2 regions of the Ruegeria meonggei genome follow, and region 2 is predicted to be linked to the other one. Evidence: riboswitches for the same ligand, from Rfam matches in the RefSeq annotation. Region 2 holds a riboswitch; the other holds the start of a gene.
What was found. Region 2 has a riboswitch for cobalamin ahead of SJY13_RS01010 (DUF1636 family protein). Riboswitches for the same ligand answer to the same signal wherever they lie in the genome.
Positions count from the first base shown of each region.

Region 1: it holds a riboswitch for cobalamin, as region 2 does, so the genes downstream of both, SJY13_RS11090 (DUF1636 family protein) here and SJY13_RS01010 (DUF1636 family protein) in region 2, are expected to answer to the same signal.

Region 1 covers NZ_JAXHBT010000001.1:2,261,943-2,278,468, forward strand. The annotation lists gene SJY13_RS11035 (CHASE2 domain-containing protein) at 1-670, shown strand, start outside; gene SJY13_RS11040 (adenylate/guanylate cyclase domain-containing protein) at 670-1,470, shown strand; gene SJY13_RS11045 (patatin-like phospholipase family protein) at 1,626-2,684, shown strand; gene SJY13_RS11050 (catalase) at 2,817-3,830, shown strand; gene SJY13_RS11055 (hypothetical protein) at 3,834-4,550, shown strand; gene SJY13_RS11060 (Dyp-type peroxidase) at 4,547-5,944, shown strand; gene SJY13_RS11065 (ATP-binding protein) at 5,941-9,126, opposite strand; gene SJY13_RS11070 (SMP-30/gluconolactonase/LRE family protein) at 9,272-10,195, opposite strand; gene SJY13_RS11075 (FecCD family ABC transporter permease) at 10,334-11,341, opposite strand; gene SJY13_RS11080 (ABC transporter substrate-binding protein) at 11,343-12,290, opposite strand; gene SJY13_RS11085 (ABC transporter ATP-binding protein) at 12,309-13,118, opposite strand; gene SJY13_RS11090 (DUF1636 family protein) at 13,091-13,447, opposite strand; cobalamin riboswitch at 13,550-13,756, opposite strand; gene SJY13_RS11095 (NAD-dependent succinate-semialdehyde dehydrogenase) at 14,065-15,510, opposite strand; gene SJY13_RS11100 (4-aminobutyrate--2-oxoglutarate transaminase) at 15,507-16,526, opposite strand, start outside.
Region 2 covers NZ_JAXHBT010000001.1:191,785-205,918, forward strand. The annotation lists gene SJY13_RS00955 (cobyrinate a,c-diamide synthase) at 1-989, opposite strand, end outside; gene cobM (precorrin-4 C(11)-methyltransferase) at 982-1,776, opposite strand; gene SJY13_RS00965 (cobalamin biosynthesis protein) at 1,773-2,153, opposite strand; gene cbiE (precorrin-6y C5,15-methyltransferase (decarboxylating) subunit CbiE) at 2,153-3,352, opposite strand; gene SJY13_RS00975 (cobalt-precorrin-6A reductase) at 3,351-4,082, shown strand; gene cobJ (precorrin-3B C(17)-methyltransferase) at 4,073-4,837, opposite strand; gene SJY13_RS00985 (precorrin-2 C(20)-methyltransferase) at 4,834-5,562, opposite strand; gene SJY13_RS00990 (precorrin-8X methylmutase) at 5,559-6,188, opposite strand; gene SJY13_RS00995 (cobalamin biosynthesis protein CobG) at 6,188-7,327, opposite strand; gene cobN (cobaltochelatase subunit CobN) at 7,324-10,617, opposite strand; gene cobW (cobalamin biosynthesis protein CobW) at 10,620-11,675, opposite strand; gene SJY13_RS01010 (DUF1636 family protein) at 11,672-12,052, opposite strand; cobalamin riboswitch at 12,147-12,356, opposite strand; gene SJY13_RS01015 (hypothetical protein) at 12,965-13,249, opposite strand; gene SJY13_RS01020 (hypothetical protein) at 13,916-14,134, shown strand, end outside.

The DNA.
Region 1 (16,526 bases), 2.1 Mb from region 2:
CGAGGCTGGCATCATGCTGGCCGTCGAGATCGGAGGGTTTCGCTTGCCCACCACCGAAAACGGTGAAGTGTGGGTCAGGTACAGGCGCGACAATCCTGATCTCTACCTGTCGGCCGACGATGTTATGCAGCCCGAAGAGAACCCTGACCTGCGCGCCGAAATCGAAGGCAGGATTATTCTGGTCGGCACTTCGGCTGCGGGCTTGTTCGACATGCATCAGACCGCCCTGGGTGAATCCGTGCCGGGCGTATCGATCCATGCGCAGGTCTTGGAACAGATCATGACAGGCGAAATGCTCAGCCGGTCGGACGTCACTTCGGCGCTTGAATTGTTATCTTTTGTCATCCTCGGTCTGGTGGTGACCGCTGTGATGGCCAGATTTGGCGCAGTGGCGTCGTTTGTCGCGGGTGGCGTGTCGGCCTCGGTTGTTTTGGGGATCAGTTGGCTGGCCTTTGACAACCAACTCGTTTTGTTCGACGTCACCTTTCCGATGCTGGGCGGCATGGCCAATTTCGGTCTGCTGGCAGGCTATCTCTTCATCTCGACCGAGCGCGAGAAACGCGTGATCCGTCAGATTTTTTCACACTATGTCGCACCAGAGATTCTGGACGAAATGGAAGTGTCGGGCCATCAGCTGCAACTGGGGGGGAAACTCAGGAAATCACGGTGATGTTCTCGGACATCCGGGGATTTACGCCCTTGTCCGAGTCGATTTCGGCAACCGATCTTGTGGCCCTGCTGAATGAGCTGTTTTCGCAGGTCGGCGATCAGATCCTTTTGGAACGCGGGACAATCGACAAATTCATCGGCGATGCGGTCATGGCGTTTTGGAACGCGCCCCTGCCGGTCGAAAACCACCCTTGTCGTGCCGCGCAGGCCGCGCTGTTGATGCGGCAGGCATTGATTGACTTCAATACCTCTGACGTGATGCAGGACCGACCGCCAATTGCACTGGCAACCGGGTGCGCCACCGGTCAGGCTTGTGTTGGCAATATCGGGTCACGACGTAGGTTTAACTATACTGTCATCGGAGATGTGGTGAATGTTGCCGCGCGGATCGAGCAAAGCTGTCGCCATGTGGATTACGACATTCTCGTTTCCAATTCAGTATACGAAAAAACAAAACACGAAATGGCGATGCTTGAGGCGGGGTTTGTTGACCTCAAGGGAAAATCCGATCTGGAACCCGTTTTTGTGCTGGTCGGAAATCAGGACCTGCTTGCAACCTCTGAGTTCCAAAACCTTGAAGCGACGCATAATGCACTTGTGTCAGCAATCAGGCAGCGAAAGCCGCAAAATCAGATCGAAAGAATATGTGAGGACTGCGTTGCACTGGCCGAAAACATGGAGCCTGGTCTGCGCCGCTTCTATTTTGCCTTGTCAGGCCGGGCCGCAGATTTCCGTTCTGATGTTCAGGCGAGCGAAGTGTTTTTTAGTCACCAAAGCCACGAAAGAAAGACCTCCGCATAAATCGAGCGTAAGGGAGGGTTTGCGAAACGGCACGATCTTGCAGAACTCCGCATTTTCCTCAAGAAAGGTACGGACAGTAAAAAACACAGCGATCGGCACTGGGGTTAACCCGGGTCAGTAATCACTGGGGCATAAAAGGACACGAGGCGCGCCACATGGTATTTAAGTTGGTTTCCTGCGATGGCGGAGGAATTCGAGGGTATCTGACATGTTTGATCCTGCAGGGCCTTCATGAAGAGACCGGTTGCCTGGACACCGCAGATGGCTTTGCTGGAACGTCCACCGGCGGCCTGATGGCTGTTGCATTGGCGGATGGCCGCACGCAGGGCAAGGATATGGCAAAGCTGATCGCCGATCTGGCCGCGCATTACCGCGATGACGCCGACACGATATTCCGCGAGAACGAGCGCAACTTTCTGGACAAGGCGCTGGATGATTTGCTCAGACGTTTTCACCTGGGGGGTGGCCCCGGCATAACAGCGTCGCAATACAATGCCACAGGGCTTGCAGAGATCGGGCTTTCCCTCGTCGAGGACCGAACCATCGGGTCACTGTCCACGGATATGGTTTTGGCCGTCAACACAACCTGTCTGCACCGCAGCGACAAGATTGGTTGGGCTCCGTTCACGATAACCAACCAGAATCTGGAACACGAATCCTGGCTGGACATGAGCGCGGTCCGCTTGCTGGATGTTGCGCTGGCCAGCTCGGCCGCGCCGTCCTATTTCCCGCCACACCAGATCAAGGCTGGCGGCAAGGACTATGGGTACTTTGCAGATGGCGGAACCTTTGCCAACAATCCGGTGATGAACGGGATCAATGTCGCCATCGCCACAAACCGCGCACACGGGCTTGAGGATGTCGAGGCTCTGTCCATCGGCACCGGCCAACAACCTACAGACATTTCCGAAGAGATGGTCAAGAACCCCGACGACTGGGGTCTGCTCAAATGGTTCGGGATCACCTCAAATGCGCCACGTGGCGCCCTGATCGAATTGCTGCTGAACACATCAGCAGAGAACCAGTATTGGATGGCGCGTCTGGTGCTGAAGGACAGGCTGGTACGCATCAACCCTCCGCTTCCGAAAGTGGTGGGATTGGCGACGCATAAACCTGAATCCTATACGCTGATGGACAAGGCATATCAGGCAAGCAAGCAAAGCACCTATTGGGCAAACGCTGTCAAGATGATGCGCGGATGGGCTCGCAACTGACTGACCTGTTACCATAAATTGGCTTTTCACCCTTCCGTCCCAGTCGTTTTTGTTGCCTTTGAAACAGGACCGCGTATGGTTAACGCGCAGTTCTTAACGCATTATTAATGTCTGCATTTTGGGGGAAGAAGTATGAGCGATCCCGGCATGGCCGAGAAGCTGGTTAAGGCATTGCAACGCCCGGATGGTGACTTGGCCCTGCGTCCCGTGCACTCCATTGGCATCGGCGCGACCGGGTATTTCATGCCCTCTCCGATCGCCCGCAACTTTTGCGTCGCCGAGCATTTTAACACCGACAAGACGGACGTATCCGTCAGGTTTTCGAACGGATCGGGTTGCGCCGTAGTGCATGACGGCTGGTCGGATGTGCGCGGCATGGCAGTTCGGTTTCACTTGCCCGATGGCACCGATACCGACCTGATCGCTATGACCCTGCCCGAGTTTTTTGCGCCAACTCCGGAAACCTTTTTGGAGTTCGCCGAAAAGGCCGCGCCAAAACCCTATGAAGGCGAGACGCCCTGGCAGAAAATCTGGAACTACCTTCAGCTAATCCTGCCCAAACGCGATCCCTATCCCGGTGAAACCATCAGCCCCGACGACGGTGCCATCGCCTATGCGGACAAATACGCTTTTTCCCAATTGGGTGTGATGCAGGCGGCGCAGATCGGCGCGCCAACCAGTTATGTGCGTGCGGCTTATCACGCGGTGCATACCTTCATCGTCACTGGTTCGGACGGTGTGCGCCGCTGGGTTCGGTTTTCCTGGCAACCGATCGCGGGGGTTTTGAACACCAACCCTGAAAAAACGCCTGACGATGACTTTCTACGGGCCGAACTGAAAGAGCGTTTATCCAAGGACTCGGCCCGGTTTTCCCTGATGATGATGGTGGGTGAGGTCGGTGACGATTTCAACAATTCGTCGCGCCCCTGGCCGCCGCATCGCAAACGCATCATGATGGGCACACTGACCGTCAATACGGTGCCCGAAGATCAGATTGCGCAATCAGAAAAGCTTAGTTTCAATCCAGGTCTTCTAACCCCCGGCATCGAGGCCTCAGACGACCCGGTTCTGAAGATACGGATCGACACGTACAAAACCTCAAGTGCATGGCGTGGCGGATCACCCTGCCCGTTCTCGGAGGGCTAAAGAATGTCACAACAAAACAGTTGGATTAACAGCTACGTCAACAGCCTGCCGGAACGGGGCTGGTTTAAATTCCTGTCCCGCTACATCGTCGTGCCCTATTGGAACTGGCGCGATCCAAAGCCAAAATTGCCCGGCGGACCGCGCCCCTCGCCCCAGCCGAGTGAAAACGTTCAGCGCATGATGAACCTGATCATGCCGTTGAAAGACCCCTCACCTGCCGGACGCGCGCGGGCGACGCTTGCCATCGCCGAAAACGTGGAAGAAATCTTTGCCGGGCTGGACAATGTTGGTACGGTGCATTTTGCCCGCTTCCTGCTGATCGACGATAATATCTGCATGATTTCGGTCTATGATGGCGACTTCAGCAACTACATCCGGGATTTCATCACCACGATCGGCAGTGTGTTTGACGACGTCATCTCGCTGGTCGACGGGGCCGAACACCTGATCCCAACCGAGCGCAATGTCGAAGAATTCATTGATTGGGTTCAAGAGCATGACCTGTTTCAGGCAGCCGATTTCCCGACCGATCTGTTTGGTCTGCAGGATGCGGCCAAAGGGCTGCCGCCCAACGAACCGCCCCATATGCTGGCGACGCTACCGCGCGAGTTTGTCCTGCAGCTGCACGCCAACCGCAACATCTCATTGGGAGGCGGCTACCGCGCCTATCCCGGAATTTCAGCCGCGCAAGTGCGCCAAAAATTCGGACAGGGCTGGTGAATACAAAACTCGATCTCGCCGACATTCAGGGCAATATTCTACGTGGCTATCGCCGCGAATATGTGCGCCATCTGATCCTTGAGGTCACGGACCGCACAGCAGCAAGACAGTTCCTTGGGGCCGCAGTCGACGGTGGCAGCGACGCTGTTCCCGAAATCACACGCGGTGTTCTGTGGGAGGTCAAGCCACCCTTCTGCTTTAACATCGGCATCACCTATGAGGGGCTTCGCGCCCTCGGCACATCATCCGACAGCCTAAAGACCTTCCCGTCAGAATTTGTACAGGGCATGACCAAACGCGCGATGAAACTGGGAGATTTCGGAGCAAGCGGGCCGGAAAAATGGCCTGCCCCGTTTGATCAGCCGGACCGAGTGCATCTGATTGCGTCAGTGCATTCAGATGTGCCCGAACATCTGGATATTGTCGAAAAGCAGGCCGCCCAGGCCTTCACCGTTCTGGGCGTCCGCAACGGGCGCAACTTGCCCGAAGGCAAGGTGTTTTTTGGCTACGTCGACGGCATCTCGCAGCCTCGCTTTGAACAGGTCTATGACCCGGAACAAAAGGGTGTCGAAGAACCCATCGACCCGCTGGGCACCGCTCTGTTGGGTTATCCCACCAAGCAGGAGGGCGTTTGGTTCCGTGTTCCGTCACCCCGCTCGCTTGGGTTCAACGGGTCATTCAATGCCTTCCGCATTCTGGCGCAGGACGCCGCCGGGTTCGAAGCCTATCTGGATCAGGCCGCAGATGAGCTGATGGACCACCCGGATCGCGATCAGCTGGTCGATCCCAACAATCTGGATCGCATCGGCAAGGGGCTCGACTTGCGGGGCGCGCTGCGCGAGGTCGTGGCTGCACAAATGTGTGGACGCTGGCGCAATGGGGTGCCGTACGAGCTGTCACCGAATGCCCAATGGCCCGATGATGCCGTCTCGCCCACCAATTTCGACTATACCCATACATCACGCTGCCCAGCGGGATCTCATTTGCGGCGTGGTAACCCCCGCGGCGGACCAATCGTTCAGCGTATCGCCAACTATACACGGCGTCTGGTACGGCGCGGGATGTCCTACGGACCTGATTTCGATCCGCAAAACCCAGATACCGAGGAACGCGGCCTGCTGGGCAGTTTCATCGGGGCCAATATCGGTGCGCAGTTCGAAGCGGTAATGTGCGACTGGATCAACCTGGGCCTGCAGGACCCGCGTATTACCGGTGCCAATGACCCGTTGCTTGGGGCCAATACACCCGAAACCAGCTGGTTTGACATGACCTTGCCGGACGGAGGCACAATTCGTTTGCACGGGTTTCCACGCCTGATCTACACGCGCGGTGGGGCCTATACCTTTCTGCCCAGCCTGACCGCGATCAAGTATCTGTCCGAGCTGACGACCTAAGCCAAATCCGCCAGCGCCGCGTCGATGCGTTTCAGCATCGGCGACTGTCCGGCAGTTTCGACAATCACCCGGGCTTTGGTCAGGTGGTCTTTGGCCTGTGCTTTCTTTTTCTTCGCTTTGTACAGCAGGCCTATGATCATGTCACAGCGGGCGATGTAATGCCCCTTTTCATCGAATTGAGGGTTTGCGCGCACCTGTTCAATCATCGCCTTCAGACGCTTTTCGCCAAACAGCATGACCATTAGGATGGACCAGAAATTTAAGACCAGGACCTTAAAGGACCCACCACCTTCGCCGGTCAGAATAGCCAGATACATCTCGCACAGGAACAGGCGCGCCCAGTCGGCTGACACCATGGTGCCTTCATCCGTGCGTTTCTGAATCGCGTCTTCAATCTGGCGCAGCCCCTCTGCCACCTGACCCTTCAGGGCGTAGGCCACACCCAGCATTGTCGCCGGGCCAAAGGTGAACAGAGTCCAGCCCTTTTCCTCGCAATCTTTGATATGCTCCTGAACCACTTCCATCGCGCCCGGTTTTTCCAGCGGCACCATGGCGCCCACACGGGCGGCCTCAGCGATGGCTAGTTCGAACTCGACCTGCAATTCCTTACGCGCCTCTTCTGCCATCTTCAGCGCCAGCTCATGGTCGTCAGACACCATCGCAATCAGCGCCTTCATCGCCTTGCCATAGCCCAGCGCGCGGGGGTCGTTCTTGGATTTACCCAGGGCGATCATCTGGTCCGAGGTCGCATGAGCCCGGGCCACGCGCCCGCGGGTCAGCTCATTCCACCCAACCGTCGCCAAAAAGAAATTCTGGATATAGGCATCGTCGATCTGCTCCAGCGCCGCTTCGATCTCTTTTTTTCGGGCCTCAAACCGCGCGTTGTCGATGGGTGAATGATAGATCGACACGGATAGCTCGTTGACCATGGCATAGGCCCGGGACGCAGGATCCCTTAGGCGTTTGGCCATATCGGTCAGTTCTTGCTGCACCCAGTGGGCTTCGTGGTATTTGCCGTTGCATACCAGACAGGACACGTAATGGTGCAGGAAAAGGGCATGATGCCGGTTGTCCCCGACCTGTTGCAAGATCGGCCGCACTGTACCTGCCAGATCAATAACCGTTTTGACTCGCAAAGAGATGTTTGAACACAGCGCGAAACTGGCGAGAAACTCGGCAAATTGTTCATTCGTGGCGCAGTCCGGGTCGGCCTGATACATCTCTAGTGCAGTGACAAAATACCTATTGGCTTCGTCCAGTGAATAAACACCCAGGCTTTTGTCGCCAGCCATCGCGCTGTAGCGGAATGCCTGATCCCGACGGTCAGTTTGTCCGTAATGAAAGGCCAACATCTCGGCCGCTTCTTGCAGGCGGTTCGCATTGCGCTGAACCAAGGCTTCGGCGATGGCCAGGTGCAATTCGGACCGACGCGACATAACCATACTTTGATAGACCGAATCCCGCAGCAGGACATGTTTGAAGATGTAATCAGAGGAGTTCGCCTCGCGAAACAGCACATCCTGCGCCTGAAGCCTTTGCAGGGTGGTACCGGTCTCGTCAGCATTCTCGACCAGTTGCGACAACAATCCGGGGTCGAACCGGCGGCCGATGACGGCGGCGGCCTGAAGCAATTCGCGATCCTCGGGCGACAGGCGGTCTATTCTGGCCGCAAGCAGGCTGCGCATGGTGACAGGCAGTCCGCTGTCCCCGATATCTGCGTCAATATGGGCTTTGCCATCTTCGACCCGCAAAGACCCCTGATCCAGCAAAAAACTCAGGATCTCTTCACCAAATAGCGGGTTGCCACCGGCGCGCTCTGTCAGTTGCTGCGCCAACCCGTCAGGCAGGTCTGTCACATCAAGACGGTTCTGCGCCAGACTGGCGAAGTCCGAGGCATCCAGAGGTTTCAGGGCGACGGTCGTCACACCACTTTGCTCCAGCCAAGGTGGCGCATATTCCGGCCGCCGGGTTTGAATGATCAGTAGGTTCGAAAGATCAGTATCCGCAATCAGAATGCCCAGCAGGTCCTCTGAGGCGCTGTCGATCCAATGGCTGTCTTCGATCAGCATCACGACCTGATCGCGGGCGCACTTAGACTTCAGCATCTCGCGCAGCAACTCGCGAATGCGCAGACCGATCAAGACACCGTCCAGACCCTCCAGCGACCCCGCGGGCGGTTTGATCCCTAGAAGGCTCATCATCAGCCCAAGGTTCTGCAGCGTAAACAACCCGGATTTCTCAAGCCCGACTTCCAGCTTCTTCTGAACCCGTAGAGGGTTGTCGGTGTCGTGGATCTGAAAGGAATTCCGAATAATTTCGAGGAAGGGCAGAAACGGGATTTGCTGACCGTCCGCAAAGCAGTATCCAGTAAGTATCGCGGTTTCTTCGGCCTGCAGCTGCTGAAGAAACTCAAACACAAGGCGGGTTTTGCCCAGCCCCGGTTCAGCCACCAAATCAACAACGGAACGCGCCGCCTTTGACCGCTCCAGCGCCGCTGACATCGCGCGCTGTTCTTGGTTGCGGCCAACATAGCTGCTGAGCCCCTGCGCCACCGAGGCGTCAAAACGGGCCGCATCTTCATGAATGGAATGCAGTTGCCACAGCTTTTGCGGCGTGGAGAGGCCTTTGATTTGGTGCTCGCCGAAAAAGCTTAGCTCGGTGACCCATTCGACCAAGCCGCGCGTTGTATTGCACAGCAGGGTTCCACCCGAGGGAGCAAGGTTTTCCAGACGCGCCGCCAAATTCACAGTGCTGCCAACGGCAGTGGTCGGGCCGCCCTCGCCCTGCACAGCGGCCATCAGAACTGTGCCCGAACTGATCCCCACCCGCATTTGCGGGCGTACGCCGAAACGGGCGTCAAACTCCCCAGCGGCAGCCAGGAACGCTGCATGGATGGACTGAGCTGCACGGCAGGCCCGCAAGGCCGGGTCTTCCAACGCGTCGGGAATCCCAAACAGCGCCATGATGCTGTCGCCGGCAAAATCCCGGACTGTGCCCCCATGACCTTCCGCTGCCCTAACAAGCGTGTCATAGACCATGCGCACAAAACCCAAGGCTTTTTCTTCCTCTAGCCCGGCAACGATACCCGTGAAACCAACCATATCGGCGAACAGTACCGACACCTGGCGCCTTTGCCCCAGATCCGTTGTCTGCTGTGCAGGTTTTTCTGTTCCATCCGCCATGTCAGAGAATGGTTTACAGCACCGCGCCGCGCGCCGCTAGTATCTGCCGCTATGGAAACCGAAAAACTCGTTTACATGGCAACGAAAATGTCACGCATAGCCCTGTATAATAAAGACATTGCTACGCGATCTGCCGAGCCACCCGTCAGGCTGAGAACTCCAGCTTGAGCCCCGGACGTGGCCATCGCCCCTTGTAGATTTTTCCGGTGCTCGACGCGGTGATCCAGATATCGCGCATATCGCTGCCACCAAAGCACATATTGGTGGTGAACATATCCGGAATTTCTACGTGTTCGGTGGTGCCATTCAGGCTGAACACCGTGATGCCACCCGTAAACAGCGTGCCGACGCAGACGCGCCCGTCTTCCTCGACCTTGAGGCTGTCCAGCCACTGATATCCGGGCAATGTCTGAACCACATTCCCCGGCATTCCGGGAATCGGCCCGGGTTTGACCTGGCCCGGCCCCGTAATCTCCATCGCCCAGAGCCGCCCATACACCGTGTCCGAGACGTAAACAGTTTTGCCGTCCGGGGACAGACCCACCCCGTTTGGCATCGGAATCGTGGCTGCCTTGATCAGGGTTTTGCCATCAATAGAGGCGTAATACAGCCCGCCGTAACGGGTCGATTCCTCGTCTTGCATACCGGTGTCGGTAAACCAGAACCCGCCAGACTTGTCGAACACCAGATCATCAGGCGCGATCAGCCGCTTGCCTTGGTAGTCCTCAAACAGGGTGGTTACGACGCCCGTCTTCAGATCGACACGATGCACGGACCCACCTTGGTAATCCGGCCGGATGGGGGCAGGCACGGTGATATGGTCAGGGCCAAAAGGCACAAAGCTATAGACGGCCCCGTTGTTGCAGACATACGCCGCCCCATCCGGGCCGATGGCAACACCGTTGGGTCCGCCTTCGATCTTCGCCACGGTGCTGACGGTCCCATCCGGCGACAGGCGCGCCAGAATCTGGTCTTTGATATCGACAAACAGCACCGAGCCGTCATCCATTGCGACCGGGCCTTCCGGAAACCCCAGCCCGCTGCACATCTCTTTCAGTTCTAATGACATTCTCTTGCTCCCTGCTCGCATTGGGGCATCCAATGCTCCACCCTATTGTGGGAAACTCTGGCGGCATCGCCTTTGTATTACAAGTCCTTGGCGCAGGCATCGCACTGTCTGCGAGTTACTGAGAATACCCTGCCCGGCTTAGTGCTTCACAGTTCGAAACAGCAGCAAGAATACAAACAGCGATCCTATTGAGGTGGTCACGATCCCCACGGGCAGCTCTTGTGGGGCCAGCAAAAGCCGGCTGAGGATATCTGAGCCCGTCAACAAGGCCGCGCCAACAATGGCTGCTGTCGGCAACAGTTGGGTATGCAACGGCCCGGCGATCCCGCGGGCGATATGCGGTACCATCAGGCCGACAAAACCAATCACGCCTGCCACAGACACAAACATCGCCGTCGCAAGGGCGGCCGCAAAGAACATGCTGAATCGCAACCCCTGCACCGGCACGCCCAGGGTCGAGGCCGTCAGGTCCCCAGTCAGCAGCGCATCGAGCCAGCGGCTGCGATACAGCGAATAGATCAGGATCAGCAGCAACCCGGCGCACACAAGGGGGAATGTCTCCCACCGGGCCAGGCCCAGACCGCCCAGCATCCAGAAAATGACCGAATGCGCCGCGCGATTGTCGCCTGCGAAGATCAGATAGTTGGTGATCGCAGAGAACAGGAAAGAAACCGCAAGACCGGCAAGGATCAGCTTTTCCGGCGCGCTGGTGCGCAATCCGTGAACCAGCGCCAGCACGATAGCCGATGCGACCAAGCCGCCGCAGAATGCAGCCAGTGGCAGTGTCCAAAATCCCAGAATGTCTCCGGTTACCGTGATGACAAACACGGCCCCCGCCGCCGCGCCCGAGGACAGACCAAACAGAAACGGATCAGCTAGATCGTTGCGGGTTGTGGTTTGCAGGACAACACCGACAATGCCTAGACCAGCCCCGATGATCGCGGCAAACAGCGCGCGCGGCAGGCGCAGATCGAACACGATCCGATGCAGGGGCGACATGTCCCCCTCGATCAGCCCTGTTCCCAGCAGGATGGCGGTGACTGTGTCGGATACAGGGATCGATGTGGTTCCGTAGACGATCGAAACCAGCAAAAGGGCGGCGATGACAGCCGCCCCCAGCAAGAATGTCAGGCCCAATCGGCCCATATCAGTTCAGGTCCGGGTGCATGGCATTCGCCATTTTCGCGATTGCCTTGATATTTGCAGGTCCGGGGGTCAGCTCTTCGTAGCGCAGACCGATCCAACGCTCGTTTTTCACGGCATCCGTTTGTGACATCACCGGATGCTCTTGCAAGAACTTAAAGGTATCCGCTGCCCCATTTCCGGTCTGGTAGTCCAGCAACACAAGGAATTCCGGGTTCGCCGCCGCGATGGCCTCCCAGGACGAACGGCCCCAGCTTGTGTCCATGTCATGGGTGACATTCTCACCACCAGCCGCGGCAATCATCGCGTCGGGAATGGCAAACTTGCCTGCCGTAAAAGGCGCGTCAGCCGGACCATCCAGCAAGAACACCCGTGGCTTGAACAGGTCGGCGGTCTGCGCCTGAATTGCGGACAGTTCTTGTTTCCAGCCGTCTACAAGCGCCTCTGCCTTGTCCTCGACATGCATGACTTTACCTAGGCGCAGGACATCGCCGAACAACAAATCCATGCTGGCCTCGGGGCGGGTTTTATCCAGGTGAACGCAGCTTTCCGTCAGGATCATCGTCTTAATGCCAAACGGTTCCAGCGTATCAGGGGTCACATCGCCACCCGGCTTCATGCCATAATACCAGCCAGCAAAGAACAGATCCGCTTCAACCGCCACAAGGTTTTCGACCGTCGGGTACTTCGGCGCAAGCTCGGGAATATCACCACGCAGAGTGTCGAATTCCGGGCTGGTCTTGTACCAGCCGGTGATGCCGGTAAGACCGACGATTTTGTCCTGCAGGCCCAAAGCAAAGGCCATGTCGGTCATGTTCATGTCATGCACGACCAGCCGCTCGGGCTGAGTTTCGAACACCAGCGGCTCGCCGCAATTGTCAACTGTGACCTCATGCGCGGCAGCACCGGTCGCCATGGCTGCGACCAGCGCCACGGACCAGATGTGTTTCATTTGGGAAATCTCCTTCAGTTAATGTGAAACAGGGGTTCTTCGGATATCAAGCGCCGGGACAACCCGCCCGTCGTGCTGAAAGCACAGGTAGTCGACGCCAAATGTGTCGCGGACCCGCTCGGGGGTCAGCACTTCGGACACGGGACCAAATCCGGTCAGCCGTGTGGATTTCATCAACGCCACATGGGTGGCGAATTCGGGGATCATCACCAGATCGTGGACGATCATTACAACAGTGATGCCCAGATCGGCGACCAAGGACAGCATTCGCCCCTTGGCGTCCGGGTCGAGGTGGTTGGTCGGCTCGTCCAGAAACAAAAGCGACGGGTTCTGCGCCAAAGCCCGGGCGATATGCGCGCGCTGCCGTTCGCCCCCCGAAAGCACCGCCATCCGTTTGTCGGCCAGGGCGCTAAGATTAGTAAGTTTTAGAATTCGACCCAAGTCCCGCGCGTGATCCTCGGCGGCGCGGTCAGCGCGGATGGGGATCTGTCCCAGCGCGACGTAATCGCGCAATCGAAGACGGCCATCCGGAAGCTCTTGTTGGCTGACAACGGCAATCATCCGGGCACGCTCTTTCGCGGTCATCTGGCGAAGGCTGCGGCCCTTGATCAAAACATCGCCCAGCGCCAGTTCATTCGCCCCACACAGAAGGTTCAATAGCGTTGTTTTTCCGGCCCCGTTCGGCCCGGCAATCGCCAATATCGCCCCGTCCTCCAACCCGAAGGATACCCCCTGCAGCAGGACATCACCGTTCAACGCATAATACTCCAAATTACGCGCTGTCAAAAACGCCGAACCCGTCATGACGGCACCTCTGAGCCCAGGCATGGCATTCGGGACAGAGTTTTCGTCATCAGCCCGCGCGGTCGGTCCGTGGCATTGGTCCATCCATCGGCGCTGTTGCTATATTGGAGCGCAAATGCGGCCAACGCATCCATGTCCTGCGTGGTCTGTATGTCGCCGAACAAGTACTGGGCTTTGCCAACAGCCTGGAAACCCACGGTTGTTGGCCGATCACAGCCGGCCATGCAGGCGACAGTCCGGATGGCGAACCCACCGGGCAGCTTGCCTGTCAGCGCACCGCGCAGATCGTCATTGGTCAACGCGCCTGTGCAGGTCGAACAGATCAGAAGGAAATGGTCAGATGTGTCTGGCATTGCCCGCCCCGATCAGGTTCAAGAGCAGACAGTCGGTGCCAGTCGTGCAAACACGCGTCAGACGTGCCATCAATGCCTCCTTCCAGGACGCCCCGCCCCGGGTTGGTTAAACAAATGATGGCAGGTCTCCTGACTTGCGGGTCGTCGCTTGGCCATCCTTCCCGGCACTGGGGCCAGTGGCTGTTTGGCGTCGCTTGCCGCTTACAGTTGCGGGGGCAGTCACGGATTTGGCGCCAATTGGCGAACCGCACCGTATTCCCTTTTCATCCCTTGGGCGCACCATCGGGAACCATCTGAAGATTGAGTGCCCGAGAAAGACGAATGCGTCAATACAGAAACGAAGTATGAGGAAATACCGTTCCTGATCGGCGCGGGTTGATGGCATGGAAAAACGCGACCGGCGGTAACAGATAGGCCCCTTCATCCCGATCCGTCTGGTCGCATCAATCCGAAGCGGCCAGGCCCATCTGACCTTCAACCTCTTGCAATTTCACGATCGCCTTTTCTGACCCTGGTCTCTTTATAGCCGACCCAAATCCTCCGCATTCCTGACAACAAAGGCGGGCTACTTCACCAAAGGGGCGTTCAGACTTTTTAAGCTGGGTCGGTCCGCATGATCACCTGATCCCCCCGATGCAGAGGTATTTCAGCTCGAGGTAATCATCCATTCCGAACTTTGATCCTTCGCGGCCAAGCCCGGATTGCTTGACGCCACCAAATGGTGCGACCTCGGTTGAAATCATGCCGGTATTGATTCCGACCATGCCGGTCTCGATTGCCTCGGCGACACGCCAGACCCGGGACAGGTCATTGGCATAGAAGTACCCCGCCAGACCGAACTCAGTGTCATTGGCCAGCGCGATCACCTCGTCTTCGGTCTCGAACCGGATCAGAGGGGCGATAGGGCCAAAGGTTTCTTCGCGCGAAACTTTGGCGCTGGCGGGCACATCGGCCAGCAAAGTAGGCTCAAAGAATGTACCTTCAAGCCTGTTTCCGCCGGTAATAACGCGCGCGCCCTTGCTCAGAGCGTCTGACAGATGCTCCTGCACTTTGGAAACAGCAGCCTCGTTGATCAGCGGGCCGCTGGTCACGCCTTTGTCCATGCCATTGCCCGACTTCAAACCCTTGATGGCGGCGGATAATTTGTCGGTAAAGGCGTCATAGACACCGTCCTGCACATAGATGCGGTTGGCGCATACGCAGGTCTGGCCATTGTTCCGAAATTTGGCGATCATGGCGCCTTCGACTGCCGCATCCAGATCAGCGTCGTCAAAGACGATGAAAGGAGCATTACCTCCAAGCTCCAGCGACATTTTTTTGATCGTGTCAGCCCCCTGTCGCATCAGAATCTGCCCTACGCGGGTGGAACCGGTAAAAGTGATCTTGGCGACTTTCGGGTTGGCACACATCTCTTGACCGATTTCGGCAGCGCGCGAATTGGGCACCACGTTGAAAACGCCAGCGGGCATGCCAGCACGCTCGGCCAACACTGCCATGGCGAGGGCAGACAGCGGCGTCAGCTCGGCCGGGCGCGCCACAAAGGAACAACCAGCCGCCAGCGCCGGTGCGACCTTGCGCGCAATCATCGCATTGGGAAAATTCCAGGGCGTGATTGCACCGACCACGCCGACAGGCTGTTTCAGCACAACGATACGCTTGTCAGGCTGATGGCCCGGAATGGTGTCGCCGTAGACGCGCTTGGCCTCTTCTGCAAACCATTCGATGAAGGACGCGCCATAGACAATCTCGCCCTTGGCTTCGGCCAGCGGCTTGCCCATTTCTGCGCAAAGGATCATACCCAGATCATCCTGTGCCGCCATCATCAGATCAAACCACCTGCGTAGGATGGCGGCGCGCTCTTTGCCGGTTTTCGCAGCCCAGGCCTTTTGCGCCGCATGGGCTGCATCAATGGCCCGTTTGACATCTTCCACCGCGCAATCGGCCACCTGTGCGATCACCTCACCGGTGGCCGGATTGGTGACATCAAATGTAGTGGCGGCCCCGCGCCAAGCGCCGTTGATAAAGGCGCGGGATTCCAGCAGGGACTTATCCTTCAGGTTCATGCCTTTGCCCCTTTCACTGCATTGATTGAGGCTTCGAGGATATCCAGGGCTTCGGCAAAGATTGCGTCCTGAACGGTGATCGGCGCCAGAAAGCGGACCACATTGCCATAGGTGCCACAAGTCAGCAGGATCAGGTTGCGCGTCAACGCTTCGGCCCGCACCGCATTTGCAAAATCCGCGTTGGGCGCAGAGCCATCAGCCGTGTTGAATTCGCAAGCAATCATAAAACCGGGGCCACGGATATCTGCGATTTCCGGCACATCGGCGCGGATCGCCTGCAAGCGCTGTTTGAGACGTGAACCCAACTCATTTGCCCGTGCGCAAAGGTCTTCCTCTTCGATCACATCCAGCACCGCGTGTGCCGCTGCAACGCCCAGTGGGTTTCCACCATAAGTGCCGCCAAGGCCGCCGGGATTAGCCGCATCCATGATCTCTGCCTTACCGGTCACCGCCGCCAGTGGCAGGCCGCCAGCCAGACCTTTGGCCATAGTGGTCAGATCCGCGGCAACGTCATACCGGGACATAGCAAACATGCTGCCCGTGCGGGCAAAACCGGTTTGAACTTCGTCCGCGATCATCACGATGCCATGCTGGTCACACAATGCGCGGATATTCTGCACCAGCTCTGCAGGCGCGGGGTAGAAGCCGCCCTCGCCCTGCACCGGTTCAAAGATGATCGCTGCAACGCGGGCGGGATCCAGATCGGATTTGAACAAGCCGTTGATCGCCGTCATAGCGTCCGTGGTGGACACATCATGCAAATCGACCGGGAAGGGCACATGATAGACATCGGGCATCATCGTTCCAAAGCCCGCCTTGTAGGGTTGGACCTTTCCGGTCAGGGCCATGCCCATGAAGGTGCGGCCGTGAAACCCGCCACCAAAGGCAATCACAGCCTGGCGACCGGTTGCCGCGCGTGCAACTTTGATCGCGTTTTCTACAGCTTCCGCGCCGGTTGTGACAAAAACGGTTTTCTTGTCGAAATCACCGGGCACAGCTTCGTTCAGGCGCTCTCC
Region 2 (14,134 bases):
TGCACCGGCTTGGTTTCTGCGTGTTTGCGCAGCCCGCCCAAAAAGGTTCCGGCCGCAGCCAATGTACCTGCATGCAATTCAGGGTATCCACCGGGCAGCCACACCAGATCGGCATCTGGTGCGGGGGCCTCGTCCGCCAAGGGCGAAAAGGGCAGAATTTCAGCCCCAGCGGCCCGCCAGCCTTTCAGCAAATGCGGATAGGTGAACGAAAACGCCGCATCCCGGGCCAGCGCGATCCGCTGGGCAGGCGGGCGCGGCAGCGCGGCTGACGATGGCCCACTGGGGCCTGAGGAAGCCGCCTTTTTGATTGCCTCCAAATCCACGTGTTCCCGCAGAAAGGCTGCATAACCGACAATCGCACTTTCCAGATCGGGGTGCTCGACCGCCTGGATCAGGCCCAGATGCCGCTCGGGCAAAGTCAGATCACCACGACGTGGCAGCACACCCAGCACCGGCATACCTGCACGTTCCATGCCCAGCCGTGTCAACCTCTCATGCCGAGGGCTGGCGCAGCGGTTCAGGATCACGCCCGCAAATGGCAAGTCCGGATTGTACATCCGAAACCCCAGCGCCGTGGCTGCCGCAGATTGTGCCTGGCCACCCACATCCAGCACCAGCACCACAGGCCAACCCATGCGCTGCGCGGTTTCAGCGCTGGAGCCATGGCCCAGTTCCCCGGGTTTGGCGACGCCATCAAACAGACCCATTGAGCCCTCGGCGACCACAATATCGGCCCCATCCGCCTGAGCGGAAATCGCACTCAGCAGCGGGTCGCCCATCGCCCAGCTGTCCAGATTGAACGAAGCCCGCCCAGCCGCAGCCCGGTGAAAGGCCGGATCGATGTAGTCAGGGCCGCTCTTGAACGGTTGTACAGTCAGCCCGTCTTCGGCCAGCGCGCGCAGCAGGCCTAGCATGACGGTGGTTTTACCGGTGCCCGAAGAGGGCGCGGATATCAGCACGCCCGGAGGGTTGGTCATCGCGTCATTCATTCTCTGGGCTCCAACTTGACCACGGGCTATCTGCGCTTTGCGGGCGATAGCGGCGGTCGTAATCTTTGGAATACAAACAGCTTTCGTCGAACCCTTCTCCGGCCAGCGCCGGGCCGACCAAGATCAGAGCAGTGCGCGAGATGCTCTCGTCCAGCGCGTCCTTCAGGGTATTCAAAGTGGCGCGGATGATCCGCTCGTCCGGCCAGCTGGCCCGGTAGACAACGGCCACAGGGCAATCCGCGCCATAGGCGGGGGCCAGATCGGCGATGACCGTGTCCAAATTGCCGATCGACAGGTGGATGGCGAGGGTCGCGCCGGTGCGCGCGAAGTTTTTCAACGTTTCGCCCTCGGGCATCGAGGACGCGCGCCCCGGCGTTCTGGTCAGAACCACCGATTGGGCCAGTCCCGGTAAGGTCAGTTCCGTGCCCAATGCGGCAGCGGCGGCCGCAAAGGACGGCACGCCTGGTGTAACACTGACAGGAATCCCCATCTCTTTCAGTCGTCGGATCTGTTCACCCATGGCCGACCAGACGGACAGGTCACCGGAATGCAGCCGCGCCACGTCCTGACCGGCCTGATGTGCAGCGTCGATCTCGGCCATGATCTGGTTCAGGTCCATTGGTGCGGTGTTGACGATCTTTGCGCCCTCGGGGCAGTGGCTCAGAATTTCTTCAGGCACCAGCGATCCAGCATAGAGGCACACGGGACAAGACGCGATGATATCGCGCCCGCGCAAGGTCAGAAGGTCGGCGGCACCCGGTCCGGCGCCGATGAAGTGAACGGTCATGTTTGTCCTCCGATGGCGACGGCGCAAGTGGCAAGACGGTCGTCCGAGATGTGTCTGGGTGAAGTCAGCCGCGCACCCGGACCACCCAGAGCACCGGCGGCGGCAAGAGCGGATGCCTCAGCCACGCTGCCGGTGCCATAAGTGGCGCGGCTGCGGGCCGAGCAGGTGAGGGTGCGTTGCCCCGCCAGATCGGCGGGGGCGACGAAATGTAAGGGTAAGGCGATGGTCTGGACGAATGCCGCAAGGGCGGCGTGGCCTTCTTTGTCGGCGACGGTCGCTATCGCGTCGACCCGCTTGTCGGTACTGGCGCGCTCAAAGGCCATACGCAGGCTGTCAACGGTTGCCGCTGACGATAATCCCAGGCCCGCGACGATGATCATAGTGTCACGCTCCACTGCACTACGGGATAGGCGGATTTCCAGCCGCGCCTTGGGCCAAGGGCCGAGGCCTGCGCCAGTTCAATGCGCAGCAGCTCTCCGCCAAGCGTGTCGTGCCAGTGCGCCAGCAAGGCTTCGCTCTCCAAAGTCACCGCGTTGGCGATCAGACGTGTGCCCGCTGGCAGGGAAGTTTGCAGCCATTCCAGCAACGCAGTGCTTAGCCCGCCGCCGATGAAAACCACATCGGGCAGAGCCAGGCCGGTCAACGCATCGGGGGCCGTGCCATGCACCACGTTCAGCCGATCCTGACCCAGCATATCCGCGTTGCGGCGAATACGCTCGGCCCGGTCGGCGCGGGGCTCGATTGAGGTGGCGGTCAAGGTCGGATCGCACATCAGCCATTCGATGCTGATGGATCCGGTTCCGCCCCCGATATCCCACAAGTGCTCATCCCGTTGCGGGGCCAGCGCTGACAGGGTTAATGCACGAACTGGACGTTTGGTGATCTGGCCGTCGGTCTCAAAAATCTCATCCGGTTTACCCGAGGCCTTGGGGAACGCGGCGCCGTGGCCTGCGACCTCAAGCCCGACGCAGACCGGGTGGTCGAAGCCGCCCAGCAACGCCTCGGTCAGCGACACATTGCGCGACCGTTCACGGGCACCGCCAAGCGCCTCCATCACATGCAGGCGGGTGTCAGCAAAGCCGGTTTCGGTCAGGTAAGTCGCCAGCTCGGCCACCGCCGCGCCGTTGCGCAGCAGCAAGATTGCGCGCAGCCCGGGGGCCAGATGCGGACGCAGCCGTGTCAGCGGGGCCGCGTGCAGGCCAAAGGTCTGGGTGGCCTCCAGCGGCCAACCCAGCCGCGCGGCGGCTAGCGAAAAGGTGGATTGGCCGGGCAGGGCGGCCCATTCCCCGGCATCGAAATTGCGTGCGATCACCGACCCCGCGCCGAACCAGAATGGATCACCCGAAGCCAAAACCACAGTCGGACGGCCACGAAATCCGGTCAGAATGGGCAGGCCATCGGCAAAAGGCACAGGCCATTCGATCCGCTGTCCGGTGCTGTCGGGGATCAGAGATAGGTGCCGCGGCGGGCCCATAATGATCTCGGCGCGCTCAAGCACTTGACGACTTGCGGGCGGCAGGCCATCCAGTCCATCTTCGCCCAAGCCCAGAACGGTCAGCCACGGAGCATCAGACATGACCAACCTCCTGATCCTTGGCGGTACGACCGAAGCCAACGCACTGGCCAAAGCTGTGGCCCAGCTGGGTATCCCGGCGACCTATTCCTATGCGGGACGGGTGGAAAACCCGCGCCCGCAACCGGTGCAGGTGCGTGTCGGTGGATTTGGTGGGGCTGCCGGGCTTGCGCGCTATCTGTCCGATTCCGCGGTTACTCATGTCGTTGATGCCACCCATCCTTTTGCCGCGCAGATGAGCGGCAATGCGGTCGCGGCATGTGCCGAGACAGGCGTGCCGTTGGCCGCGCTGACCCGCCCGGAATGGGCCGCACAGGACGGCGATCGCTGGCAGCACGCATCCGACACCGCCGCCGCTGTTGCCGCGCTGTCGGGTCCGGCGCAGCGTGTTTTTCTGGCCGTCGGTCGGATGCATCTGGAGGATTTCGCGGCCCAACCCCAGCACCACTACTTGCTGCGGTTGGTGGATGAGCCGGACATGCTGCCGCTGCCGAATTGCGATGTGGTTGTGTCGCGCGGGCCGTTCACAGTTGAAGAGGATCTGGCACTGATAATGCGCCATGAGACCCAATTGGTCGTGTCCAAAAACGCAGGCGGCACCGGCGCACGGGCCAAGCTTGACGCGGCGCGGGCACTGGGCGTGCCGGTGCTGATGATTGACCGTCCGACCCTGCCAAAGCGGGTTGAATTTTCGGGCGTGACGCAAGTTTTGGACTGGCTGACTCATCCTTGATCCCCGGCTTCGGTGAACCTCGGAGTGTAGACTATCGGGGCCGCATTGCGCTCGATCACGCGGGTCAGGGATGATCCCACGATGACCACCGTTTGCATGTCGGCCATGTCCGGCGTTGCCTCGGCCAATGTGGATATCCGGATCGCCTCATCCGGGCGTGATACGGCGCGGGCGAACAGGATCAGGCGTTCGGGTTCGCATTCCTCACGCAGGATTTCCAGCGTTTTTACAAAGCCTTCCGGACGGGACTTTGACCGTGGATTGTAGAATGCCATGGCGAAATCCCCCTGCGCCGCCAGACGCAGACGTTTTTCGATCAAAGACCAAGGTTTGAGATTGTCGCTGAGGTTGATGGCACAGAAATCATGTCCCAATGGCGCCCCCGCGCGCGCCGAAGCCGCCAGCATTGCCGTAATGCCCGGCAGCACGTCGATGGGGATGTCGCGCCATTCCGGGGGGCCGTTTTCCAACGCCTCAAACACCGCAGCTGCCATGGCAAAGACGCCCGGATCACCCGAAGAGACCACGACCACACGTTTGCCTTCGGCCGCCATTTGCAGCGCATGTTGCGAGCGGTCAATCTCAACCCGGTTGTCGCTGGCATGCAGGGTCAGACCGGGGCGTTCCGCCACACGCGCAACGTAAGGGATATAGCCGACCACATCCGTTGCCTCGGCCAAGACTGCTGAGACCTGCGATGTCACAAGTTCCTCACTGCCAGGGCCCAGCCCCGCGATTTTGACCCAGCCGCTCATGGTCGTCGGCCCTGACCGTGCACGATGATGATCGAGAAATAAGGGGTCACTTTCTCACAGGCCTCGGACAGTTTCGTTACCGTCTGGTTTGGCATCTGGGCGAATTCCACGATCCATGCCCGGTCAAAGAGACCAGCGGTTTTCAGCGCCCGCTTTACCTTGTCGATATTGCGTCCGATTTTCATCACCACCAGCGCATCTGTTTGCGCCATGCGTCGCGACAGATCGTCCTCGGGCAGCGTGCCGACCAGCACAGTCAACACGTCGTCGCCCCAGGTGATCGGGTCTCCGGTCGCGGTCCAGGCACCGGACATGCCGGTGATCGCGGGAACCACTTCGACATCAGATTTTCCGCGCAACCGACTGTAAAGGTGCATAAAAGACCCGTAGAAGAACGGGTCACCTTCGCACAAAACCACAATGTCCTCGCCTTGTTCGGACAAGGTTCTCAAATGCGCAGCACAGTCTTCGTAAAACGCCGAGAGCAGCTCATTGTAACGCGGATCGGTCAATGGAATTTCCGTGGTCACGGGGTATTCCATCGGGAACTCAATGGCACCTTCGGGGATCATGCCATTGACGATCTTGCGCGCTTGACCGCTGCGTCCCGGCTTGCGGAAAAAGGCGACATGGCGGGCATTGCGCAACAGGCGATCTGCCCGAACACTCATCAGGTCCGGGTCGCCGGGGCCGAGGCCCACGCCGTATATTGTACCGGGGCTCATTCCGCGCGGCTCGCAATGGCGTTGACAGCGGCGACCGTGATGGCGCTGCCGCCCAGACGGCCCTTTACGATGCACGATGGCACCGGCTGCGCCTGCCATAGCGCGTCCTTGGATTCGACCGCGCCGACAAAACCCACCGGGCAGCCGAGGATGGCAGCAGGGCGCGGGCAGTCAGGGTTTTCCAGCATATTCAACAAATGGAACAGTGCAGTTGGCGCGTTGCCGATGGCGACCAGCGCGCCCTCCAGATGTGGACGCCACAGTTCCAGCGCGGCAGCGGACCGGGTATTGCCCATCTTCGCGGCCAGCGGGCGCACACGTTCGTCATGTAGCGGGCAGATCACCTCGTTATCGGCGGGCAGGCGAAACCGGGTCACGCCTTCGCTGACCATGCGCGCGTCACACAGGATCGGCGCGCCATTTTCCAATGCGGTACGCGCCGCGGCGACAAATCCGGGTGAGAAATGCACGAACTCTTCCAGCCCAACCATTCCTGCGGCGTGGATCATCCGGACGGCGACCTGCTCCTCATCGGGGTCGAAGCGGGTCAAATCGGCCTCGGACCGGATGGTGGCAAAGCTCTGTTTGTAAATCGCCGCGCCATCGGTTTCATATTCATAAGGCATCAGGTCAGGTCCATGGTCATAAGTGTTTCGAGGGTCAGGCTGCGCTGGCAGGGCTCATCCCCTGCGCAGCCATGTTTGACAAGATCAAACCGCCCGTCATTGCCAACCAAAGTGAAATCTGCAGCGCGCATCCGGGCACATCCCTTGGAACACCCTGACACATGCAGGCTGCCGGAAACGCGTCGGGCCAAAGTGCGGGCGATGTCGCGGGTTTCAACTTGCGCCTGCGGGCAGAGCGGCGCCCCGGGGCAGGCGTCGGTGGTCATCAGCGGGTCGGTGCTATCTGTGACAAAACCCGGGGCAGGTATCGCCGCCCCGCCTTCCAGCAGGATCAACCGCCATGGGGTGACGCGCAGGGCAACGGCGTTACCGCTCTCAATCAGGTCACGAAGCTGGTGTGCAGGTAATTGTCCGAAGGCCGCGCCATAAAGCGTGCCAAGATCGCAGGGCCCGGGTTGCAGCGGGCTGCCAATTGCACTCAGTGCGACACCTTGCCACTTTAGCGGTAGATCCCCAAGGGCAACCACCCGCGCCATGCGGCGCGATTTAGGAGTGTATCTGTCGGCAAACCAACGTGCCAGCATGATCAGCTCGTCGATGGCATCACCCTCGGTCACGTGCCGCCCGGTGTCCGCCCCATCGGCGCGCAAAATTAGCCTGTCGGCTCTGACTTCCAGCCGGACATCCGCCGAATCCTTTGCCAACAGGCGTTTTGGGCCTGTGTCTATGGCAAAACCAAACTTGGCGGGCAGGGTGGGTAACTCTGCCAGTCGGTCGATCAGGTGCTGCGTCAAACGCGCAGTCAGATCGCCCGCTTGATACAGTGGAGAGACCAGAATGTTACGCCGCACTTCGATGCCCGGGTCGGCGTCCAGCAGGTTCAGGGCGGCCAGTTCCGTCAAGAGTGTCTGATGATCAGCTTCTTTGACCCCGCGCAATTGAAGATTGGCCCGGTTGGTCAGATCGATGGTACCATTGCCAAACCGTTGGGCCAGATCGCAAAGCCCCAAAGCCTGACTGACCTCAAGTCGCGCCAGTCGCGGCCTTACACGAACAACCAGCCCATCGCCCGACATCATCGGACGGTGGGCGCCGGGGCACCATCCCTGAACGATTGGCTTGGCCAAAGGCGCGCTCATCTCAACCCCTCCAGATCGGCCCGGATTGAGTTCCGGCGCGTGGTCCACAGCCCCGCCTCCAATAGCGCGCGAAAGCGGTCCTGCATGGCCTGATGCGCTTGCGGGTTGCTCTCTTGCAGAAAGGCGTCGACCTGCGGATCGCCCAGCGTCGCGTCGTGGTACAGGTCGAACAGATGCGGCGCGACGGTGCCGGACAAATGCGCGAAGCTCGCCATATGATCCAGCGTCGCGGCAATTTCTGCGGCCCCGCGAAACCCGTGCCGCTGCATGCCCGCAATCCAGCCGGGGTTGGTGGCCCGCGCGTGAATAACGCGGCTGATCTCTTCGGGCAGGGTGCGCGCGCGCGGGTTCTCCGCGTTGGTATTGTCTAGATGATACAGCTGGACGGTGCCGCCGGTAACCTTCTTGGCGGCTGCAAAACCAGCCTCATGCGTGGCGTAGTCATTGGCCAGCAGCAGGTCGGTTTCGGTCAGGTCCTGCAGGTGAACAAAGCTGTCGGCATTGGCGACACGCCGGGTGATGCCGTCCCGGTCCTGCGCTATATGCTCACCCTCTAATGCGAAAGAGCTGGCCTCCAGCCATGCTTCTCCGGCCTGCGTGCGGGCTTCATCGGTGTAGGTTTCCGAGAGGTGGGTCATGTTCAGACCATAGCTGCCGGGTGCAGGGCCAAAGACCCGAGCCGCAGGGGCCTGACCCGCGTAGGGGTTCCAATCCTGGGCCTCATCCCGCGCCGACAGCGCCCGTACCGCCTGACCGTAAAGCGCCGACAGCGTCGGGAACACGTCGCGGAACAGGCCCGAGACGCGCAGGGTCACATCCAGACGCGGGCGGCTGAGGTCGGTGATGGGCAGCACTTCGATGCCAGAAACCCGCTCGGACCCTTTGTCCCAGACTGGTTTGACACCCAGCAGGTGCAGCGCCATGGCGAATTCCTCGCCTGCGGTGCGCATGGTGGCCGAGCCCCAGAGATCGACAATCAGCCCCTTGGGGTAATCGCCTTCTTCCTGCAGGTGACGCCGGACCAGTTCTTCGGCCAGTTTCACACCTTGGGTATAGGCGGCGCGGGTCGGGACCGAACGTGGATCGGTGGTGTAGAGGTTCCGCCCCGTCGGCAGCACATCCGACCGCCCGCGATAGGGGGAACCTGAGGGGCCAGCCTCAATCCGTTTGCCCGCCAACGCGTCGATCAGGGCGCTGCGTTCGGCATGGGCAGAGGGGGCGGCGTCGAAATTGCCCGTCACTTTGGGCGCGCGGCCGAAGATATGCAGCCCATCGCCGAACTGGCTCTCTTTGATGTCACAGACAAAACGGTCGATACGTGTGATCGCCTCGGCGCTGCAGGTGGCCTGATCCAGACCCAGATCATTTTCCAGCCCGATGGCCTGCGCCTCATCCCGGATATCGGATTGCAGGCGGTCGCGCCGTTTGGGATCCAACCCGTCCGCATTGGAAAACTCGTCCAGCAACGATTCCAACCGTACCATCCGATCCGGTGTGCCGCTTTCTTTCATAGGGGGCGGGATATGTCCCAATGTGACCGCCCCGATCCGGCGCTTGGCCTGCGCGGCTTCGCCTGGATCGTTGACGATAAAGGGGTAGATCACCGGAAGATCGCGGATCAACACCTCGGGCCAGCATTCCTGGGACAGGGCGACCGATTTTCCGGGCAGCCATTCCAGCGTGCCGTGCGCCCCGATGTGGATCAAAGCGTCCGCACCCAGACCCTGACGCAGCCACAGGTAAAACGCGACATAGCCGTGGCGCGGGGTGCGCGACAAGTTGTGATATTCGTCTTCCCGCAGTTCCGGCGTACCGCGTTCGGGTTGCAGCGCCACCAACGCCTTGCCACGCCGCAGGGCAGTGAAGTGAAACGCGCCACCCGCGAAGGCTGGGTCGTTCTCGGGCCTGCCCCAGACGGTTTGCAGATCTGCGCGCAGGGATTCCGGAACGTCTGCCAGCGCCGACAGATAGTCCTTTAGGGGCCAGGTTAGCCGGGCGCCCAGCAGCGTGTCAGTTATTGGTTCGGCGGGCGCGGTCTTATAGCCTTCGGTTTGCAGATCGGACAGCATCGCCTCGGCTGACGCCAGCGCATCCAGGCCGACCGCATGGGCCATTTGCCAATTCTTGCCCGGATATGTGGATAAGATCAGCGCCGGGATCTGATCTGCCTTTGGCTTGTTTTTCAGGTTCAGCCAGCCGCTTACCCGGTCGATGATCGCCTCGATCCGTTCCTGCTCGGCCCGGTGGGCAAAGCGGGAATACTCCAGATATGGGTCGCGTTTGCCCGGTTCTTTGAACGAGGCGATACCCGCCGAAATCCTCCCGTCCACTTCGGGCAGCACCACGTGCATGGCGAGATCGGCAGGGGACAGGCCCCGTTCCGCCTCGGCCCAGGCCTTACGGCGTGCCGTGGATAGCGCGACCTGGAACACAGGGACATTGGCGGCGTCCAGAGGAGAGGTGCCCGACGCGCCTTTGCCCGAGAACGAGGTGGCGTTGATGATCGCCGAAGGGGCCAGCGCGACGATTTGTTCGCGCAGCCACGCAGCGGCGTTAGGCGCTTTCAGCGAAGGCGCGAATACCCCGACCGCGTCAAACCCACGGGTACGCAAGCTGTGGATCAGCGCTGCGATTGGCGCGGTATCCGCCGAAGTCAGGTAGGCCCGGTAGAACGTCACAACAATGCGTTTCGCGTCTCCGGTAAAGGCTTTGTCGACCGGGATGACCCCACGATCCGGGCACCATGCACCGCATTCGGGGATTGTTTTGGCCCCCATGACCGGTCCGGCATAAAGCCCAGCCCCCAGAGCCATCTGTGCCAGAGCAGCCTGAGCTGCTACTTCGCCGCCGGTGTCACACAAATGCGCCAGACGCCGCAGGGTCGAGACGGGCAGGGTGGAATACTCGTCCAGCCGTGTGTCTTCACGCCCGTCGGCGGGCAGGACAGCCAAGGCGATGCCTTTGCTCTGCGCCAGCGCCAGCGCCTGCTGCAACCCGTAAGCCCAGTAGGGCACGCCGCCGATCAGACGGATCAGGATGCCTTTGGCGCCCTCCAGCGTCTGTTCGACATAGGTGTCGACGGACAGCGGATGTTTCAGCGCGGTCAGATTGGCCAGCCGCATCGTCGGCATCCGTCCCTCGGACCCACCACCGCGATGCCAGCCTGCCGCGAAAGCGCCTAGGTCGCTGTCCGAGAACGACAACACCACCAGTTCCGCTGGGCTCTGGCCCAGATCGGTTGGGGTCTCGGTCTCTTCTAACCCGTGGCTTTCGCGGAAGACGACGTGCATTTCTATTCGGCGGCCTCTGCTACACCCACGAGGATATCGCGGATTGCGGCCTCTTTGATGTCGTCATGTTCGGCAATGACAACCAGCCGCGAACGGCGCTCTTCACCCGCTTCCCACGGGCGGTCGTACTGATGACGCACACGGGCACCAACGGCCTGCACCAACAGGCGCATCGGCTTGCCCTGAATGGCGGCATAGCCTTTGACCCGCAGGATGTTCAACTCATTGGCCAGACGTTCGATCCGGGCGACCAGCTCGGCTGGATCAACCTGTTCCGGCAATTCGACAATGATGCTTTCGAAATCATCATGCTCGTGATCGTGATGGCCGTCGTGATGGCTGGGACGTGCGTCCATGTCATCTTCGGCAGCGGATTCCAGCCCCAGAACCACACGTACGTCCACTGCGCCTTCGGCGACTTCGACCACGGGCAGGGAGCGCGGAGCCTCTGCCGCAATGATCGCTTTGGCCTTCGCCACACCCTCTGGACCGGCCAGATCGGGCTTGGTCAGCAGAATGATGTCAGCGCAAGAGATTTGATCCTCGAACACCTCGGACAAAGGCGTTTCATGGTCGATCGAATCGTCGGCCAGGCGCTGGGCGTCAACTGCCGCGACATTGGGTGCAAAGCGGCCAGCGGCGACTGCTTCGGCATCGGCCAGCGCGATCACGCCATCAACAGTGATTTTTGAGCGGATATCAGGCCAGTCAAACGCTTTCAGCAATGGTTTGGGCAAGGCAAGACCCGAGGTTTCGATCAGGATGTGATCGGGGCGCGGCTCCAGTGCCATCAGCGCCTCGATGGTAGGGATGAAGTCATCAGCCACGGTGCAGCAGATACAGCCATTGGCCAGCTCCATGATGTTTTCCGCCGGGCAGTCGGGGATGGCACAGGATTTCAGGATGTCGCCATCGACCCCAACGTCACCGAACTCATTAACCACAATGGCCAGCCGCTTGCCCTTTGGGTTTTGCATCAGGTGGCGGACAAGTGTGGTTTTTCCTGCGCCCAGAAAACCGGTGATCACGGTGACGGGAAGTTTCTCAAGAGTACTCATTTCAGGGCTCCAATCGGGGGAATACGGGCCGCACAGTTTTTGCGGAAATGTTCAGGGCGCTCGCGCCATTTCACCAAACCGTCTTCGGCAGCCAAGTATTTGGTTGCACCATCGACAATCGTTTCGACGTGCTCGGTTTCGGTCAGGTTTTCGTAGACAAAGGTCCAGCGTGTTGGCCCACCGCGCAGGACGATGGAACAACCCTGATCGCAATTCGAAAGGCACTCGACCGGCTTCAGGGTCACGCCATCGGGCAGGTTCGCTTGTTCCAGTGCTTTGTGCAGCAAGGCGCCGGGTCGCTGCGCGTCGTCCTCGACAGGCAGTCCGCGACGACACGTGGTGCAGACCAGCAATTCAACTGGTGTGGTCTCGGTCATGTCTCTCATCCCCCCAATTCCTCTTTGTGGGGGACGGGGTTTCATGCGGGCCACGCGTTTGCACATGGACCCGACACCGGAACACCCCGTCCGGTTTCATCTTCGGGTGTTGGCAGGTCTCCCGGCTTGCGGATGTCAGAGGCGGTCCTCTGGCAGATGTCCCGCCTTCCCGGCCTGTCAGGCCAGTGGCTTTGGGCACCCTCTCCGGTCACGGTCGCGGGGGCGGCTGCGTTTGACGGTTGTCCCGCTGACGCATTCCCTTTTCATCCATCGCAAGATGGACACCAACGCAAGGGACATGCGGCACGGGTAGGGGGCTTGTCAAGCATGAGAGATGGGTAGATTTCTGCGAGGTCAGAAAAGCGACCAGCAAAGGTCAACCAGCGGCATTTGTTGCCAGCCACACAGTGTTTTCAAGTAAATTTTGAAGCGAGGTTCATCGGAAACCACCGTGTTTCCTTCAGTTGTCCATCGGCAGCGACTATTTGTCTTTTCGTTAAGAGTTGCCGACGAGCTTTGTTTCGCGCTGGATAGCACTTTCTGGCATGCTCACCTCAGCTCGTTCGTGGTCTGAACCAGTATTCCTGAAAGCGCCTCAGGCGGAGGTATCCACCTACACAGAGCTTTTCCTGTTTTAGCCCGCTTTTGCTCATCAAAGAGAGGGGCAGGCCAGCAAATGTACAAAATTCCGTGCCCCACTTTGTGTCTTTCCCGACCACCACAGAGCCAAGTCCGTGATTTGGGAGGAAATGGAGGCGAGTACCGGACCCGCTACCATTTTTCTAAGCCATTGAATTGCCCAGTTTATCGGGGTGAGGGTTGGCTTGTGTGTCTCACTTTGTGTCGCAAAACGTGCAAGTCAGTGCGAATGTTGTCAATAGCCAACCCTCAATCCCGGCATTCCGGTAAACTTTACCACATAACATCAATCACGCGGCCATCGCTATGCTGGCATACTCCCACGCCGCCCATAGACGTAAAGCCAGAACTGTCCGCGTAGTTCATATCGCATCGCATAGTTGAGCCCTTGTCTCCAAACATCACAGCGACGAGGTTGCCCGTTGTTGTTGACGTGAAGACGGGGACTGTTGTCCCATTGGCAAAGCCGACCCCTGTACCGCTGCTTGCATTTGCGTAAACGGCCTGCCCCTTGAAGTGTTCACCATCAAGGGTTGTTTCATAGTAGTCGCGATCCATACCTTGCTCATATTGGAATTGAACACGGGTACCCTCGCCACGCACAACTCCCTGCATCGTTCCCCCACATGCTATGAGCGTTGTAAGTGAGCAAATTGCTGCGATCTTAGATAAGTACTTCATAGTGCTGCCTGTTTCGATGGATAGTGTGTGTGTTCTTACACATTGGCCCCAAGGTATCAAAGTTGTACTTTGGATACTGCATCAATGTGTGCAAAGCAGGGCTGGCCACTTGAAATAGGTAGGTCTAAGAAGACACGGAATACCCGTGAAAAGTGTGAAGGGGTACGGGGTAAGTGCATCCGAAAACGATAATAGATAGGCACGCGCAAAAATTCGTCGGAATTTTCTGATGAACCTAGACCAAAAGCTCTTAAAGCACATACTTCATGCCATTGAAGCGGCTGAGCCTAACAAATTACAAAACGTGCACGAAAGTTCAAAATAGTCGTGAGAAAGAGAAGTCTGGTACCGACGCTAGCGTTGTACTTGGGATTGTCGTGTACAGTACCAACAACAGGCCAAGCGGAAGACCTTTTGCAATCAGGTATTGAGAGAACCCAAAGTGGATTAGACCAGTTGGTCGGCGATGGCACTTTCGGTAGCGGTGACGAAGATATTTGCCTCAGTATATTGAGTAACTCAGCCTATCAGAGGCAAGAAGTCATGTTAGGCGCTGTCAAGGGCGAACTAAGCGACGTGATGGCGCGTATGCGGGTAGGCAATTTAACGGCTGCGGCTATCGAAGACAGAATGCTGTACTTTTACCTTCGGGACACCATTGAGGATAGGCGCGAAGTGCCTCCCTTGGAGAGGCTTTCGAACGAGGAAACCGAACGGCTATCGCTTGCATGTGCGCTAATCGTCAAGGGTATGTTGGAAGAC